4 regions of the Zhongshania guokunii genome follow, and region 3 is predicted to be linked to each of the others. Evidence: predicted binding sites of a transcription regulator. Region 3 holds the regulator's gene; each other region holds the start of a gene.
The links. Region 3 encodes PhoB, which activates phosphate uptake and scavenging genes when phosphate is short. Its sites were predicted from a motif close to TGTCATAAANNTGTAACA; they were not measured.
Positions count from the first base shown of each region.

Region 1: AB4876_RS04425 (alkaline phosphatase PhoX) is a predicted target of PhoB. The motif match lies at 1,378-1,395, and genes of this name have one in related genera.
Region 2: AB4876_RS04695 (esterase-like activity of phytase family protein) is a predicted target of PhoB. The motif match lies at 1,778-1,795, and genes of this name have one in related genera.
Region 4: AB4876_RS09700 (OprO/OprP family phosphate-selective porin) is a predicted target of PhoB. The motif match lies at 2,015-2,032, and genes of this name have one in related genera.

Region 1 is NZ_JBFRYA010000003.1:57,602-61,729, reverse strand. Features, by position in the region: gene AB4876_RS04430 (putative urea ABC transporter substrate-binding protein) at 1-977, opposite strand, end outside; guanidine-I (ykkC/yxkD leader) riboswitch at 1,039-1,171, opposite strand; gene AB4876_RS04425 (alkaline phosphatase PhoX) at 1,510-3,333, shown strand; gene AB4876_RS04420 (Aq_1262 family (lipo)protein) at 3,402-4,128, shown strand, end outside.
Region 2 is NZ_JBFRYA010000003.1:115,799-119,926, forward strand. Features, by position in the region: gene AB4876_RS04685 (DmsC/YnfH family molybdoenzyme membrane anchor subunit) at 1-862, shown strand, start outside; gene AB4876_RS04690 (DNA-3-methyladenine glycosylase I) at 935-1,615, opposite strand; gene AB4876_RS04695 (esterase-like activity of phytase family protein) at 1,860-4,128, shown strand, end outside.
Region 3 is NZ_JBFRYA010000021.1:18,329-22,456, reverse strand. Features, by position in the region: gene AB4876_RS17490 (NfeD family protein) at 1-152, shown strand, start outside; gene AB4876_RS17485 (SPFH domain-containing protein) at 199-1,047, shown strand; gene purU (formyltetrahydrofolate deformylase) at 1,068-1,922, shown strand; gene phoB (phosphate regulon transcriptional regulator PhoB) at 2,008-2,715, shown strand; gene phoR (phosphate regulon sensor histidine kinase PhoR) at 2,722-4,020, shown strand; gene AB4876_RS17465 (PstS family phosphate ABC transporter substrate-binding protein) at 4,122-4,128, shown strand, end outside.
Region 4 is NZ_JBFRYA010000007.1:93,291-97,418, forward strand. Features, by position in the region: gene AB4876_RS09695 (SulP family inorganic anion transporter) at 1-319, shown strand, start outside; gene AB4876_RS09700 (OprO/OprP family phosphate-selective porin) at 425-1,852, opposite strand; gene queD (6-carboxytetrahydropterin synthase QueD) at 2,680-3,036, opposite strand; tRNA gene AB4876_RS09710 (tRNA-Val) at 3,329-3,404, shown strand; tRNA gene AB4876_RS09715 (tRNA-Asp) at 3,424-3,500, shown strand; tRNA gene AB4876_RS09720 (tRNA-Asp) at 3,581-3,657, shown strand; gene AB4876_RS09725 (hypothetical protein) at 3,846-4,128, shown strand, end outside.

The sequences.
Region 1 (4,128 bases), on a different contig from region 3:
TTACCGTAAACCCCTGCTGGGGTTTCAATGCCGATAAAGCCAGCGTCGGGTGCACCGTCACCAAGTAGACCGTGGGCAAAGGAGAATTCCGCCACATTCTTCATGGTGGTTTTCAAGGCCGCACTCTTGGTAAAGGCAACTGCTTCTGCAGGCGTGTAAAACATTTGGGTACTCGCCAACTGGGCTTCGTAACCGGCTAAATCGGTGCCCGATGCCACACCCATGGTGGTACGCGCAGCAATTCCGGTTTTGTCTTTGGCACTCATGGTGGCCATGATTTCATACCATGCGCCGGTCAGTGCTTTGCCCAATTTCGGATTGGCTTTCAAGACCTCGGTGTTAATAACCATTAAGTCGATTATTTCACCCGGAATTTGCGAGGAATCAAAAACCTTATTCGCTCCTGGCATACTGGTAATTTCGCTAAGCAGTGGATTCCACGTTGCCACCGACGTAACCCCATCGGTGGGGAATACCGCGACCATATCTGCGTCGGAGGTGTTTACCACGGTAACGTCTGACTCGCTCATGCCCACGCTCTCTAAACCGCGAGCGAGCAGGTAGTGAGAAACGCTAAGCTCAACCAAATTTACGCGCTGACCTTTAATGTCTTTGAGTTTGTCGGAGCCTTTTAAGACCACACCGTCATTGCCGTTAGAGAAGTCGCCAACAATCAGGGCCGTGCTATCGACGCCGCCAGCAGCGGGAATGGTCAGGGCATCCATATTGGTCATGGCGCAGGCGGCAAATTCACCCGTGGTATATTGGTTAATGGATTCGATGTAATCGTTGATTTGTACTACCTCAATATCGAGGTCGTACTTTTTGGCCCACTTATCCATGATCTTCTGCTCGGCGGCATAGCCCCAAGGCATCCAACCAACATAAATTGACCAACACACCTTAAAGCTATCGGTAGCTGCAGCAGAAAACGAAGAGAATGTGAGTGTAAGCAGTAAAGCGGAAAGTCGCTTCATCGTTGAACCTCCAGAGGTTTCACACGGTTTCATAGAGCACTCCTGGCGCATATCGCCGTTCGTCTCCCGGGCTTTTGTCCCGCCGTGTAACCTTCTTGCAGCCTAGCTACGTACTCTGAAGGTCGAAAGCTCTCGGACCAGTCGTTGCTTTAACTATATAAATAGTGGCAACCGGAACCCTAGCCTTCCATTTTGTTGTATCACGTCCAATATCACCAAGAGTGCGGACACACAACACTATACACATAGCGTGCCAAACCCCGCAAACCTAGCTAACTCAATGATTTAAGAATTAACCGCATATATTAAGCCCGAACACAGAGCCCTAAACAAGGGCCTGTAGTGCACCAAAAAAATCAGCACGCACCAAAATAAAGCCGGCCGAGCATGTCGAGCTCGCTGTCATATTTTTGTCGTCATACCGACACTATACCGTCCCTATTCTGTAACACCGCCTCCCTAGACTGTCCTCGCAATTACAACGCTGGCGCTGCATAGAACAGCCCTGCAACCCAATATCTGAGGAGAGACTATGAACAAGAAATTACTAAGCGTATCCATCGCTAGTATTCTCGCCCTAGGCCTTAGCGCCTGTGGTGGTGATGACGGCGACAATGGCGCTACGGGCCCCCAAGGTAATGCAGGCCAAAACGGCGCACCAGGCAGCCCCGGTTCACCCGGCGCGCCTGGCACGCCCGGCGCCAATGGCGAAGACGGCAACGGCGGCGCTTCTTTAAAACGTTTGGCCTCAGCCCCACTTGGCGCCGAATTCACCGGTATATTCCTCAATAGCGACGGCGTAGTATTCAGCAATATTCAGCACCCCAGTTCATCTAACACGACCACCGACGTTGATGGCAAAGTAATTAACAAAGGCACCATTGGCGCGTTTGTTGGTGTCGATTTCAATAACCTAGGCAACGTCGCCGCAATGGATATGCCCATTACCGAAGCCGACAAAGAGCGCGTATTAAGCGCTGTTGGCAACTATATGGTACTGGCGCAACAGAGCGATGCCCTGGTAAGCGGCAAGGAAATGGGCGACATTATTGCCGCGGATGGCAGCACTTTATTAAAAAGCTCAAACGACCCCGATTTTAATGCCGCGGTTTCTGATGGTGGCACCGGCTACTTCCTGTACTCCAACTGGGAAGATCGCCCAGGCGGCATGAGTCGTATTGCACTCACTAGCAGCTATGGTGTAACCCAAGAGGGAATGATCGATTTCTCATCCGTAAAAGGCACCTGGGTAAACTGCTTTGGTACCTTGAGTCCTTGGGGAACACCACTCACCTCTGAAGAGCTGTATTTTGACAATACCGCCGACTGGTACAACATCAATAATAATGAAGCCAAATCTATTGCCGAATACCTTGGCCTGCCCACCGACGGCAGCGGCGCTTGGGGCAACCCCTATAACTACGGCTACATTATGGAAATTGGTACTGAAGGCACGGTAGCCGCAGCCAATGTCGCGGATGTTAAAGTTAATAAACTGGAATTGCTGGGCCGCTTCTCTCACGAGAATGCGATCGTTATGCCAGACCTACGCACGGTGTTCCTCAGCGATGACGGCGGCAATACGGTGTTCTTTAAATTTGTAGCCGACACCGCCAGCGATCTCAGTGCCGGTAAACTTTACGCCGCCAAAGTCACCCAGAGCGCGGGAGTGAGCGACCCCGCCGAAGCCGCCTTTGCCGTTGAATGGGTACTTATTGCTACTGGCACCGAAGCAGCAATTGAAGCAGCGATCGCGAGCTTTGACGGCACGGTTGGTGAAGCTAAGCAAATTACCGCACAACAGATCAACGATTACGCCGAAGCCAAACTCAATCAAGATTTGGACACCAGCGGCACCATTGCTAGCAACCCCTTTGCCGATGACCGCATCGGTTTCTTAGAGAGCCGCAAAGCAGCTGCCGCTTTAGGCGCAACTGCTGAGTTTAATAAAATGGAAGGCGTTAACATCAACCGTGGCTTAGCTGATGCGTGGTGGAGCAACGGCGCAGCCAACGGTGCCCAAGCCTATATGTATATGGCAATGTCGGACACAACCGGCGCAATGTCGGACGGCGCCGGCGCTATTCAACTAGATGGCACCAATGGCAAATGCGGCGCGGTATACCGCATGAAGCTTGTGAAAAATAGCGCTGGCCTAGTGGACGTTACCACTCTGGCACCCGCGGTTGTTGGCGGCCCCTACTACGGTAGCCGCAGCACCAATCGCTGTAACACAAATAACATCTCCAACCCCGATAATCTGATCATTCTCGACGATGGTCGCGTGCTTATCGGTGAAGACACCGGCAACCACCAAAACAATATTATTTGGTTGTTTGAAGATCCCGCTTTGTAATTTAACAAAGTACAAGAAGCAGTTTAGAGGGCGGATTTATCCGCCCTCTTTTATTTACGGTAGAGACCATGAAATATTTTATAAGCCTTATTCTAATTATGCTGAGCGCCTGCGATAGCAGCACATCCATCAGCGAAATTACAGAACCGACAACTCAGCAATCCAGCGACGATGCCCAAATACTCGCCAGCTTAAAATTTCCGAGTTCGCCGGCGCGCAGCGGCCGTGCCGTACTCCGCCAAGCGCATGCCGAAAATATTTACAACGCCGAAGCGGTGATTCCCCCGCAGTGTTACACCAAGCACGACGGCGAATACAATCCCTGCATGACCTGCCACCAGAGCTATGATTACCGCAGCCGCCCCAACACCATGAGCGACGGCGGCCTTCAGCACGTTTACGCTTTCTCTGATCTCGGCACTCATAATCATTGGCAAAATCTGTTTGAAGACCGTCGGCCACGCATTGCCAAAATTAGCGATCAGGCCGTAATCGATTATATTTACACCGACAATTACAGCCCATTAATTGAGCAGCTAAAAAGCACAGCAGACTGGCAGGGGCCAATCCCCGAAATCAAGAACCTGCATCTTGGCGCCGCGGCCTTCGACGAGCACGGCATGGCCAAAGACGGTAGTCATTGGGTGGCATTTAACTACAAGCCACTACCGAGCACCTTCTGGCCCACCAACGGTTCTAGCGACGACGTTATGATCCGTCTGCCTGCCAAATTTCGCCAAACTAGCTGCAAAAACAAGGATTACTCCCGCGACACTTATCTTGCCAATTTAGGCA
Region 2 (4,128 bases), on a different contig from region 3:
GGCGGCAACAGTGAGTCTAGCTGGGCTGGGTATGCTGATGTCGGCGACTCACCTTGGTAAACCTTGGCGTTTTTATCGGGGCTTTAATAATTTGCGTCATTCTCCTGTGTGTCGTGAAGGCTTGGGTATGCTGCTGTATATGGTCTTTGCTGGAATACATTTATTAGCGATGCTACCTGAAAATGCCGTGTTTATTTCTCTGTTTGGTACTTGGGGAACGTTCAGCGGTGTGGCAATCACTAGCGGTTATTTGGCGCTAATCGCCGGCGCGGTGGGGCTTTACTATATGTATCGCTGCTACCGTATCCCCGCGCGGCCGTTTTGGAATCACTGGCAGACCGGTAGCGCATTCTTAGGTACATCGCTTAGCTTGGGCAGTGTCGTGCTGGGCGCCGTTGGTGTGCCAACCTTGATGTTAATTGGCGCCGACGGCCTAGCAATGTTGAAATTGTGCCTTGCCGTCATGGTGATTGGTATTGCTTTAGAAGCCTTTGGATTGTGGCGTCATGGGGTGGCGATGGATAAGGGTAATAATGAAGGTAGTGTGTCGCACTATATTCAATGCACCTTGTTTGGCAAAAGCTATGCCCTGCGTAACCTACTATTACTGGGCAATCTGATTCTGGCGGCGGCGCTGCTCAGTGGCTCCGAGCTTGGGGTGTTGAATTTAATTGGTGGCGCGGTATTGTGTGGTTCTATATTAGCAACGGCGATAATAGGACGCTGCCTCTTCTATGTACTGGTTATACCTACAACTATGCCGGGCGCCTTCTTTTGGAAGAACAAAGATTTCGAAGAGCATGCTCGCGATATCGGTTTGGCAAATATGCCCCAGGTTGGTGTGGTAGCGCACGCTCACTGAGGAGCATTAGCTTAAGCTTAGCAAGCATAAGGGCAGCGTAGCTGCTCTTACTCGTTTTTTGTCCTCAGGTTGTTAGTGAGGCCCTATCGACAGGGCCAAAATCATGCTTAATTCCGCCATAGAGCGACCGCTTTCCTGTTGCATTTCATTAAAGGCATGTTGTGCGATTTTTAAATCGCGCTGCGCAGTAAGCTGGGTTTTATCAATTAGCCCGACGCTAATCAGTGCAGTGCATACATCCTGGCTTAAAATAAAGGTGTCTTTGCCGCTGAAACGCAAAAAATATTGCCCACTATTGCCGCCTAGACGACTGCCGTGTTTTTTAAGGTAGGCCCACAAACCGACAAGGTCCTCGCTGGGCCAGCTTGCTAAAAACTGGCCAAAGCTGCCGTGCTCTCGTTGAATGTCGAGAATAAACAGGGCGTTGTCTTGCACAGATTTAACTTTGGTTAAATTGCGTACAATGCGCCGGTCGCTGGCCATGGTTTCAATTTGTTCGGGAGAGCGAGATGCAACCCAAATCGGCAGAAAGCCATTAAACACCTCCTCAAAGCCAGGCCACTTATTGGAAATAACCCGCCATACAAAACCCGCGCGAAACACACAGGCGGCCATCTCGGCTAAGTAGCGATGATCGGGAACAGCGTTTAATTCTTCAGTATTCAGGCTGCTGGGCAGAAGATCTTCAATCGCCGCGATACTACCGTGTTGAACAATTGCTCGTTCTAAAAATGTTTTATAAAGAGACTTCATATAAGACCTTGCTACGCGCTACCGCCAGCGCGCGGTGGTAATGCGCTCGCAGCCGTTTGGGATAGATCCATAATAAACATCGTAGCGGCGTAGCGGCAATAACATTTCTCCGCGTTACGTTAACTTCTTGAGCGTGCTGCTTTCATAAAATCGCCTTATTTCTGACATAAAACTGTCAGTGTTTTGTCGCAATTCCCCCGTAGTCTTTAGCGATTATTATTTTCGCAGTAATTCTGGAGGAAGCATGCAATTTAAGAAAACAGCATTATCTTGGGGGATTGCACTGGCAACGCCTCTGTTTTTGGCCGCCTGCGGTGGCGATGACAACAAAACTCACGCGGTGCAAAGCAGTGAAGCGAAAAGCTTTAACCGCATTGCGGTATATCCGGTATGCATGCAAGCGGATCCCACATGTAATAGCGATGACGCTACGGCCGCCGAAATTGTTGCTGCCAGCACCGACGGTATGACCCTTATTTATACCGACAGCCCCAAAGAGCAACTGGGTTTTGTCGATATCACCAATCCAGCAACGCCGGCGGGCCTAGGTGTATTGCCGCTGGCCGGTGAACCAACCTCGGTGGCCGTTAAGGGCAATTACGCGCTTGTGGGCGTTAATACCAGCAGTGATTTTGTGAGTGTTTCCGGTTTACTGGTTGTTGTAGATATTGCCACCCGCAGCATAGTGCATTCTATTGATGTGAGTGGTCAGCCAGACTCGGTGGCGGTTAGCCCAGACGGTAGTTACGCAGCGGTAGTCATTGAAAATGAGCGTGACGAAGACCTTAATGATGGCGCTTTACCGCAAATGCCAGCAGGCAAACTGGTTATTGTTACCTTAAGTGGCGAACCCGCGGATTGGACGACTAATGCCGTCGAGCTCACTGGTTTGGCCGATTTGTACCCCACCGACCCGGAGCCTGAGTTTGTTGATATAAACGCCGATAATATTGCTGTTGTTTCAATGCAGGAAAACAATCACATTGTTTTAGTCGATCTTTCTGACGGTAGCATCGTTAATGATTTCAGCGCCGGTAGTGTCGACCTGACAGGAGTTGATGCTAATGAAGATGATGTTATTACCCAGAATGAATCGCTCGACGACGTACTGCGTGAACCCGATGGTGTGAGCTGGCTGTCTACTGAATACTTTGTCACTGCCAACGAAGGTGACCTCGACGGTGGTAGCCGCAGCTTTAGTGTTTTTAATACATCTGGAGAAGTGGTTTATGAGGCAGGTAATACTTTAGATCAGCTCACCGCCCGCATTGGGCACTATCCTGAGTCGCGCTCTGAAAATAAAGGTAATGAGCCAGAAAATGCAGAATACGGCGTATTTGGTGATGATCAGTTGCTGTTTGTAAACTCCGAGCGCGCCAGTGTTGTGTTTGTGTACGACGTGGCTGACTACACCAAGCCGGTATTCAAGCAAGTGCTTCCCGCTGGCGTGGGTCCAGAGGGTGCCTTGGCTATCCCCTCGCGCAATCTGTTGATTGCGGCTAGCGAGGAAGATAGCCGTGGCGATGTAATTCGCTCGGGCTTAAATATATACCAATATAGTACTGCGGCGGCTAGCTACCCGACCATCGTGTCTAACGATCGCGAGGATGGCTCACCAATCTCGTGGAGCGCCTTGTCGGGCTTGTCTGCCGATCCATCTGACAGCAAGTTGATTTACGCGGTAGACGATAGTTACTACAAGAAAAATCGTATTTTTACCTTAGATGTTGGCGCGCAGCCAGCAGTAATCACTGCGGAAACCCGTATTGTCGACACTGACGGTGTGCTTGCTAGCTTGCCGTTGGGAACCTTGCCTGAGGGCACGGTGAATGAAGACAAGACAGTTAACATCGATCCCGAAGGTATTGCCAAACTGGCCGACGGCAGTTTTTGGATCGCCTCTGAAGGTAAGGGCAGCTTGATTGATGGCCCCGTTACAAGTATGAATGTGCTGATTGAAACCGATGCAAATGGTGTGATTCAGCAGGCGGTAACCTTGCCCACAGAGGTTAATTTACTGCAGCGCAATAATGGCTTTGAAGGGCTTGCTGAGTATGATGGTAAACTCTATGTCGCTTTTCAGCGTGCTTGGCAGACAGAAGATAAGGTGCGGATTGGTATTTACGACATTAATGCGCAAAGCTGGAGCTTCTTGTTTTATACGCTAGATGCCCCAGAATCTCAGAACGGTGGTTGGGTAGGCTTGTCGGAAATTACTGCTTTGGATAATGGTGAGTTCGTGGTTATCGAGCGGGACAATCAGGGTGGACCAGACGCGGTGATCAAGCGTTTGTATAAGTTCGACACGACTGGCCTCGCTGATGGTGCCACGGTAAGTAAAATCCTCGTGCGCGATGTACTTGCAGATATGAAGGCGACGGGTGGTCTGGTTGTCGAAAAAATCGAAGGCTTAGCACTGCTGGACAACGGCGATTTACTAATGGTGAACGACAATGACGGCGTTGATGATAGCAACGGCGAAACACAGTTATTGAATCTGGGTAAGTTATTTT
Region 3 (4,128 bases):
AGCACGGTACTATGCGTTTTTCGATACCGGTGTTGGGCAGTGACGAGTGGCAGTTTATTTGCCGGGAGCCAATTTCGGTAGGCGATCGCGTGTGTGTGGAAGATATTTCAGGCAATACACTGATTGTGCGCGGTCCGCACGGTGGCGCCTAAGTAGGCATATGGCAAGTATTTAAATTCAAAGATAAGGAAGTGTGCGATGGATGGCTTGGCAGTAGTAATTGCATTGGCAATATTGGTGGTTATCACCCTGTTAAAAGGGGTGAAAACTGTCCCGCAGGGTTATAAACATATCGTTCAGCGCCTAGGTAAGTATCACGTTACTTTAAATCCTGGTTTAAATTTTATTATTCCGTATATCGATTCGGTGGCTTATAAGTTGACCACCAAAGACATTGTGCTGGATATTCCCTCGCAAGAAGTCATTACCGAAGATAATGCGGTGATTATTGCCAATGCGGTCGCCTATATTAATATTGTGGCACCAGAAAAAGCGGTTTACGGCGTTGAAAACTACACTTTTGCAATTCAAAACCTAGTCCAAACTGCGCTGCGTTCTATTGTTGGCGAGATGGCGCTGGACTCGGCGCTGTCGTCGCGGGACCAAATTAAAGCCAAACTAAAAGCCGCTATATCTGAGGATATTGCCGATTGGGGGATTACCCTGAAAACAGTAGAAATTCAGGACATAAACCCCTCGCCAACGATGCAGGCGGCCATGGAAGAGCAAGCGGCGGCAGAGCGCCAGCGGCGCGCTGCGGTGACTAAAGCTGAGGGTGAAAAACAGGCGGCCATTTTGGAAGCTGATGGCCGTTTAGAGGCCTCGCGTCGTGATGCGCAAGCCCAAGTAGTGCTTGCCAAAGCCAGTGGCGCCGCTATTTCGCTAGTGTCTGAGGCGGTGGGCAATGAAGAATTGCCTGTGCTTTATTTGCTTGGCGAGAAATACACCGAAGCGCTGCTGCGTTTGGCCTCTTCAGACAATGCTAAAACGGTGGTTTTACCTGCAGATTTGCCGCAGGCTTTGCGCGGTATATTAAATAAAGTCTAATGAAGGATTGAGCGTTTTACATGGATCATACTTATCGTTTAGTGATTAGCTGCCCAGATCGCGTGGGGATAGTAGCCCGCGTTAGTCAGTTTGTTGCAGAGCAGGGAGGTTGGCTCACCGAGGCAAATTATCACGCCGATGCCGAGAGCAATTGGTTTTTTATGCGTAATGAAATTCGCGCCGAATCACTGAAAGTGAGTGCGCAGGCCTGCCGTGCGGCATTTGCACCGATTGCCGAGGAGTATGGTATGCACTGGGCGCTGGTGGACTCTGCGGTTAAGCGTAAGGTGGTTATTTTGGCCAGTCACGCCTCCCACTGTATTGCCGATATATTGCATCGCTGGCACAGTGGTGAATTGGACTGCGATATTCCCTGTGTTATATCCAATCACGAAAACCTGCGTAGCATGGTGGAATGGCACGGTATCCCCTTTGAATACGTTGCTATTGATCCGCAAAACAAAGCACCCGCCCACGCTAAAATTATGGCCTTGGCCCAAGAATACCAAGCAGACTGCGTGGTATTAGCGCGCTATATGCAAATTATTCAGCCCGAATTTTGCCAGGCTTACGCAGGGCGAATGATCAACATCCATCACAGTTTCTTGCCGTCATTTATCGGTGCAAACCCTTATCAGAAAGCCTTCGATCGCGGTGTTAAATTAATCGGCGCCACCAGTCACTATGTCACCGAACGTCTCGATGAGGGGCCAATCATCGAGCAAGATGTAATTCGGGTTTCCCATCGGCACAGCAAAGACGATTTGGTTCGTCTTGGTAAAGATGTCGAAAAATCGGTGCTTGCTCGGGCACTGCGCAATCATCTCGAAGATCGTGTTTTGGTTCACGGAAATAAGACGGTAGTGTTTGATTAAGCTGGGAAAATTGGAAGTGTCATAAAATTGTCACTAAAAATCGTTTTAATGCAGCTTACAAATATCGCAAAAAAAGGTTAAAGGGATGACTGCAAGCACCATATTGATCGTCGACGACGAAGCTGCGATCCGTGAAATGATACGGGTAGGACTGGAGTTGGCCGGCTATGAGTGTCTGGAAGCGAGCAATGCGCAGGACGCACATGGCCTTATAGTGGATCGGCGACCTGATTTGGTGCTGCTAGATTGGATGATGCCGGTTACCAGTGGCTTGGAATTACTGCGTCGCCTGCGTAGAGATGAGCTGACCCGCGACCTTTTAGTTATTATGCTGACCGCCAAAGACGATGAAGACAATCGCGTGCAGGGCTTGGATGTGGGGGCCGACGACTACATTACCAAACCGTTTTCATCGCGGGAGTTAATGGCGCGAATTAAAGCTATAATGCGGCGCTCGACAAGTCGTGAGCAGGAGGAGAGCATCGAGGTCGCAGGCCTGAAATTAGACCCTAGCAGTCACCGGGTGTTTGTTGACGCCACGCCATTAGAGATGGGGCCTACCGAGTTTAAATTACTAAAGTTCTTTATGACCCACCAAGAGCGGGCGTATAGTCGCGGCCAGCTTTTAGATCAAGTTTGGGGAACCAATGTCTATGTCGAAGAACGCACAGTTGATGTGCATATTCGGCGGCTTCGCAAGGCGCTGCAGACCGAACTTCGCGACTGCGGCCTCTTAATTCAAACAGTTCGGGGAACGGGCTACCGTTTTTCCACCACGGGTGTTTGCGCATAGCGCGAAATGATGCGGTATTACAGCTGGAAGACAGAATTATTACGGCTTAGTGTGCCATTGCTTGCAATGGCCGGGGCCTGCGTTGTTTTTGACTTGGGGGTATTGCCCCTGCTGGTGCTCGCAATATTGATCTGTGGCCGTGTATTGCAGCAATTGCAGCGTCTGTCGGATTGGTTGTACAGCGGCACCGGCGAAGAGCCGCCGGAGGCAATAGGGATGTGGGGCCAAGTTTTTGATGTGATATACCAAATGCAGCGAGACTCTAGTCAAGACAGTGATCGCCTGCAGGCAATGATTGATTATTTACACTCTTCATTTGCGTCAATGTCCGACGCGGTGGTGATGCTCGACCCCCAGGGCAATATCGAGTGGTGCAACTCTTCCGCCCACGATTTACTTGGGCTAAGGCAAGAGGGAGATGCCGGCCGGCAGCTGGTTAATCTGCTGCGCAGTCCCGCCTTTTTACGGTACTTTGAGGCAGAGCGCTATCAGGCGCCACTGGAGATGAATTCCCCCGTAAATGGCATGATCAACCTCAGTATTAGTGTCAGTTTTTTTGGCAAGCGCAATCGTCTATTGTTTGCTCGTGATGTGACTCGAACCCACCGTTTAGAGCAAATGCGTAAAGATTTTGTTGCCAATGTCTCCCATGAGTTACGCACGCCACTCACTGTGATTAACGGTTATCTAGAGACTTTTTCTGAGCACGGTGGCGAAAATCCGCGCTGGGATAGGGCGGTAAATCAAATGCTGCAACAGTCGCGGCGGATGAATTTATTAATCCAAGACCTTATGTTGCTGTCGCGCTTAGAGTCGGTGCCAAAATTGGCTGATGAAAGTGTTATTCGCTTGCGGCCATTAATGGAAATGATTCGCGAAGAGAGTGAGACCGCAGCGAGTGGCTCGCGGAATATTGTGATTGAATGTGACGATAATATTGCAATAAATGGCAATGCCAATGAATTGCGCAGCGCTTTTTCTAATTTGGCGGTCAATGCTGCGCGCTATACCAGTGAAAATGACAAGATAATTTTGCGCTGGTATCAAGATGACTACCATGCCTATTTTGAAGTTGAAGACACCGGAATAGGCATTGAACCCCAGTATATCCCTCGTTTAACAGAGCGGTTTTACCGCGTAGATCAAAGCCGCTCCCTTGATACGGGCGGCACTGGGCTGGGTCTGGCCATTGTTAAGCATGTTCTTATTCGCCATCGAGCCGAATTGCGTATCCGTAGTGTGCCTAATACCGGCAGTGTTTTTAGCTGTGTCTTTCCCAAATCTGCAGCAGTAAAAGTGGCTTAAGCTGGCGGTAAAGGATATTTGGGGCTGTTGTCACAAAGTTGTCATAATTCGTCTATAAAGTGGCATCGTTGTAACAGCTTAATGGCTTTGGGAGTATCGAATTGAAGA
Region 4 (4,128 bases), on a different contig from region 3:
TGGTCATCACGTGCGGGAGCACAGTGAAGTCGGTGCAAGGGTGCTTATTCTTGATTTCTCTCGTGTTCCATTTCTCGATGTGTCTGCCGTATTGGCGGTCGAAACTATTGCTAGTGACGCTGCCAGTAGTAATAAATTTCTGTACTTAGCAGGCATGAACGCTGACGTGCAGAAGGTGCTTGCGGGTATGAACAGCGGTGTTCCTGGCGACGGTGTTTATACTACGCGCTTGCAGGCTTTGAAAGCCGCTGAAAGCCTAGTTAAGTCGAGTGAGGTGAATAACAATAGTACCGTAACTGGTGCGCTTGTTATGGAGTGAGGGGTTCTGCGGCGGGTGGATTTGTTTATTCGCCCGCGGCAGTTGAATTACTTGTTTCAAGTGGAAGTACTAAAAAGGCGGCCTCACATATGAGGCCGCCTTTTTTTATAGTGCCATTTGTGCGCGGAAGGCTACAACATCGACATTATCGGCTTCTTCGCTGCCGCCGTTTTGAATCAGTGGGCCTGACTCTACTTCGTAGGCGCGGCTGTAACCGAACAGTATGCGTAGGTTGGCGTTTAGGTACCAATTTAGATTGAGACTAACACGTTGCTGGCTGCCACCTTGGATATCGGCATCTTCAAGGTCTACTTCATCAAGTCGTAAAGCAAGCTCCCATGCGCCCCAGTGATTTTGCGATAGATCAAAATTATTGCGAGGTTTGAGCATTTTGAATTCGCCGTCTGAGCCTTTATAGTTGCGTGCTTCCCCTGTTAATGTCCAGCCAAGCTGGAGATAGTGGGCGTTAAAGCGTAAGTCAGAACCGCCGTCGCGCTGGATGTCGGCTTGCCCCAATTCGGCTTGTGCTGAGAAACGGCCGTGCATGGCGGCGAGTTCAAGCCCTGATAGTTGGATTTCCTCAAAGCCAGCAATACTGCCGGTATCACTGAGATATAGGTCAGACATATTGGTGGTTTCGTAGCGCAAGCGCGGTGTTTTACCATTGCTCAGGCTGTTATTGTCATTGGCCTTGCGTAGACCAAGGCTGGCGCCGAGGTGAAGTAATTGTCCTGACTCGTTAATGGGAGCAAAGGTTGCTCTAACCCCGAAGCCGCCGCCTTCATCGGCGCCGTTGCCACTGGCCGAAACTGCGTCGCCGTAGACGCCACCTTTGAGCGACCAGTTCTGTCCCATTGTTTTGACGTTAATACCCATCGCGCGGTCAAAATGGGGCAGGGTTAGTGCTGAGAGCAGTGAGCGCTCGTTAAACATAATGTCGTTTGAACTTTCTTCGACTTCCATGCTGACGGAGTGTTTCTGATTACCAACGGTTATTTCTAAATTGGGCGTGGCGTCATATGCAACTAGCACGTCTTTTAGGGAGACACTGTTGCCGCCCCAATCTGCTTCAATATTATAAGAAAAGTCGCGGTTGAATTTGCCTCGTAGTGCCAATCGCACCCGGCGAAGTTCGGTGCCAGAGACGGCTTGCGCTGGGTCGCCGTTACTGCGCTTTTGCAGATCATCGTTCATGTGAGTGGTGCTGTCTGCGTGAATACGTCCACCGAGATTCATGGTGAAATCGCCATTTTCTGAGGAGACCACTAAGCCTTTATTAACGACCTCAGCAGTGGATGTCGTGCTTGAGCGCTTAGTTTCTTCTGTTACTGGCTCAAACGTACCGAGCTGAATTCTGTTGGCGCCTGGCTCAGTGAAGACTTGTTTGGTTTCACGGTCGACATAAAGATTTAGTTCCCGCTGTTGCTGTTGGGGGCTTTGAATAGAGGCTTTGCCATTAACGCTAAGATCGGCTAATGCTAACTGGGCACCACTGGCTAGTAGGATGCTTGCTGGCAGTAATAGGCGCTTCATTGATGTCTCTCCGTAAAAGCAATAATAAGGTATTTGGTTGGGCTTTATAGGTGTTGATGGCGAGCGCGCGGCCGGCCGTTTTTTAGGTTGGGCTTATTGTGCGGGCAGTTTATGACAAAAATATTACAAGCACTGTAATTTGTGACGGTAATGCTTCATTGATATTGCATATATATGACGAAATAGCTTGTGTCCTAAGTTTTACTGCCCGCCAGCTGGAAAATGTCGCGCTTCTGAAATCTAGGCCGGTAAATATAATGGGGCTCGTAGATTAAAGTGGGCGGGTAAGGGGCTGCTGTGATGAGGTGCTGTCTAAGGGCTTGAAAGCGACGTTGGCTAATAGGCTTCTGTTGCGGGTACTTGGCTGGACTTACAGGTCTTTGCTGTAAAAATATAGTCGCGTGAAATCAAAATGTCGGTGGGAAAAGCTTGCTTTTTTAAGCGAGGCTTTTGGTTGGGTCATTTCCTAGCGCTATTTGTTAGGTAACAGTCTTTTAGTACCTGGGTGGTTTAAGGTTGTCCACAGTATCTGTGGATAACTTGGTGGGTAACTTGTCGATTGTGCCTTGAGAGGGCGGCTGTATCGGGGCTTTAACAAATTGTTCAAAAAATAGTCATTTTAATAAAGCCTATAATAATCAATATGTTATGTGATTTTTAGAGTATTTTAATTAACTATTAATGGCTAAGTTATGAAACTTCGACCCTCAAGCCCTATCTGTGAATAAGTGTTACGTCAAGGGCTAAGTATTGTTACGTGTTACGTATTTTCCCTTATGCTTCGTTTTTCGTTTCAACTTGCCCCTGCTTAGTGCGCAGTTGCTTGTTTAGTCGCCTCGGTATATGCATCCGCTGGTGCATGTTTCCCGGATCTCGACCTTACTTAGTGCACCCAAGCCTGGTTTGAGTTGATCCCAGATCCAGATAGCTAAATTTTCGCTAGTTGGGTTTTCGAGGCCGGGGATGTCGTTTAAGTAGTAGTGATCAAGTCGATCGTAAATCGGCTTGAATATCTGCTTGAGTTCGGAAAAGTCCATAAACCAGCCAGTGTGTGGATCAACTTCGCCAGCTATATATAGGCGCACTAAAAAGCTGTGGCCGTGTAGGCGGCCACATTTGTGGCCGGCGGGTACATTAGGGAGCAGGTGCGCTGCCTCAAAAGTGAAGTCTTTGTAAATTTCCACGGGCGGCTCCAAGGGTGGTTTCGAAATTAGTGGTGCGACTGGCATAAGGTGTTAGTGTATTGGCCGGTCGAATTTGCGCCAATGGTAATCAGCTCTGGGGGTGCTGTACAGCTTGCTTTAATTTTGCGAGCTATGGAGGGGGCTTCTTTACCGGTTTGGCTGTTTTTTCTGTATAAAAAATGAGCAAAATCAGTGTTATAGCTTTTTTTTAAAGAAAATGTAAAAAAAACGGCCAGAGCGTTTGACAGGGGGAGTGGTTACTGTAGAATGCGCCTCACTCGATCGATGAGAGGGGTGATTAGCTCAGCTGGGAGAGCATCTGCCTTACAAGCAGAGGGTCGGCGGTTCGATCCCGTCATCACCCACCATTATCGTGTAAAAGTATGCGGACCGGTAGTTCAGTTGGTTAGAATGCCGGCCTGTCACGCCGGAGGTCGCGGGTTCGAGTCCCGTCCGGTCCGCCAACTTTTTATTTAGACCTCCCCTGTTTTTTTATCTTGCCTAATTGGTGCGCTAGCATCGCATTAGGTTTGATGCTGTTTCTGGACCGGTAGTTCAGTTGGTTAGAATGCCGGCCTGTCACGCCGGAGGTCGCGGGTTCGAGTCCCGTCCGGTCCGCCAACTATTCAGTTTATATCCTCCTTAGTTTGTCTCTGTTAAAGCCTTCTTAATCTACACCTTATTTTCTGCACGCATATTTAAATACAGTTTTACTATCAGCCCACCCTTAGTCTTCCTATAATGATTTGTTATAGACCGCCTTTTTTAGCGGTCACCGCGGTGAATTGCAGTTCGCTTGGGAGGTTCAATTGGGGGCGCTATCTGAAGCCATTGTTTTCTTTAACGACGGTAATGTTGTTAAAGAAATGTTTTTTGCCGAGTTTGAAGCGGTATTGGATGATGTTGTAGGCGTCCCCGACTTTGCTGGCGATGAAGTGCAGGCGGCCTTTGTTCAAATAGAAGGTAGTCTGAAAATTTTAGGCGCGGTGTTTTTTACCATTAGTTTCGATGCCAGAGGCCGAGTCGCTGGTAATTGGAATATCCCGCTACGGCATTTATTAGACCACGCTAGCCTTGGGCCAGATCTCGGTG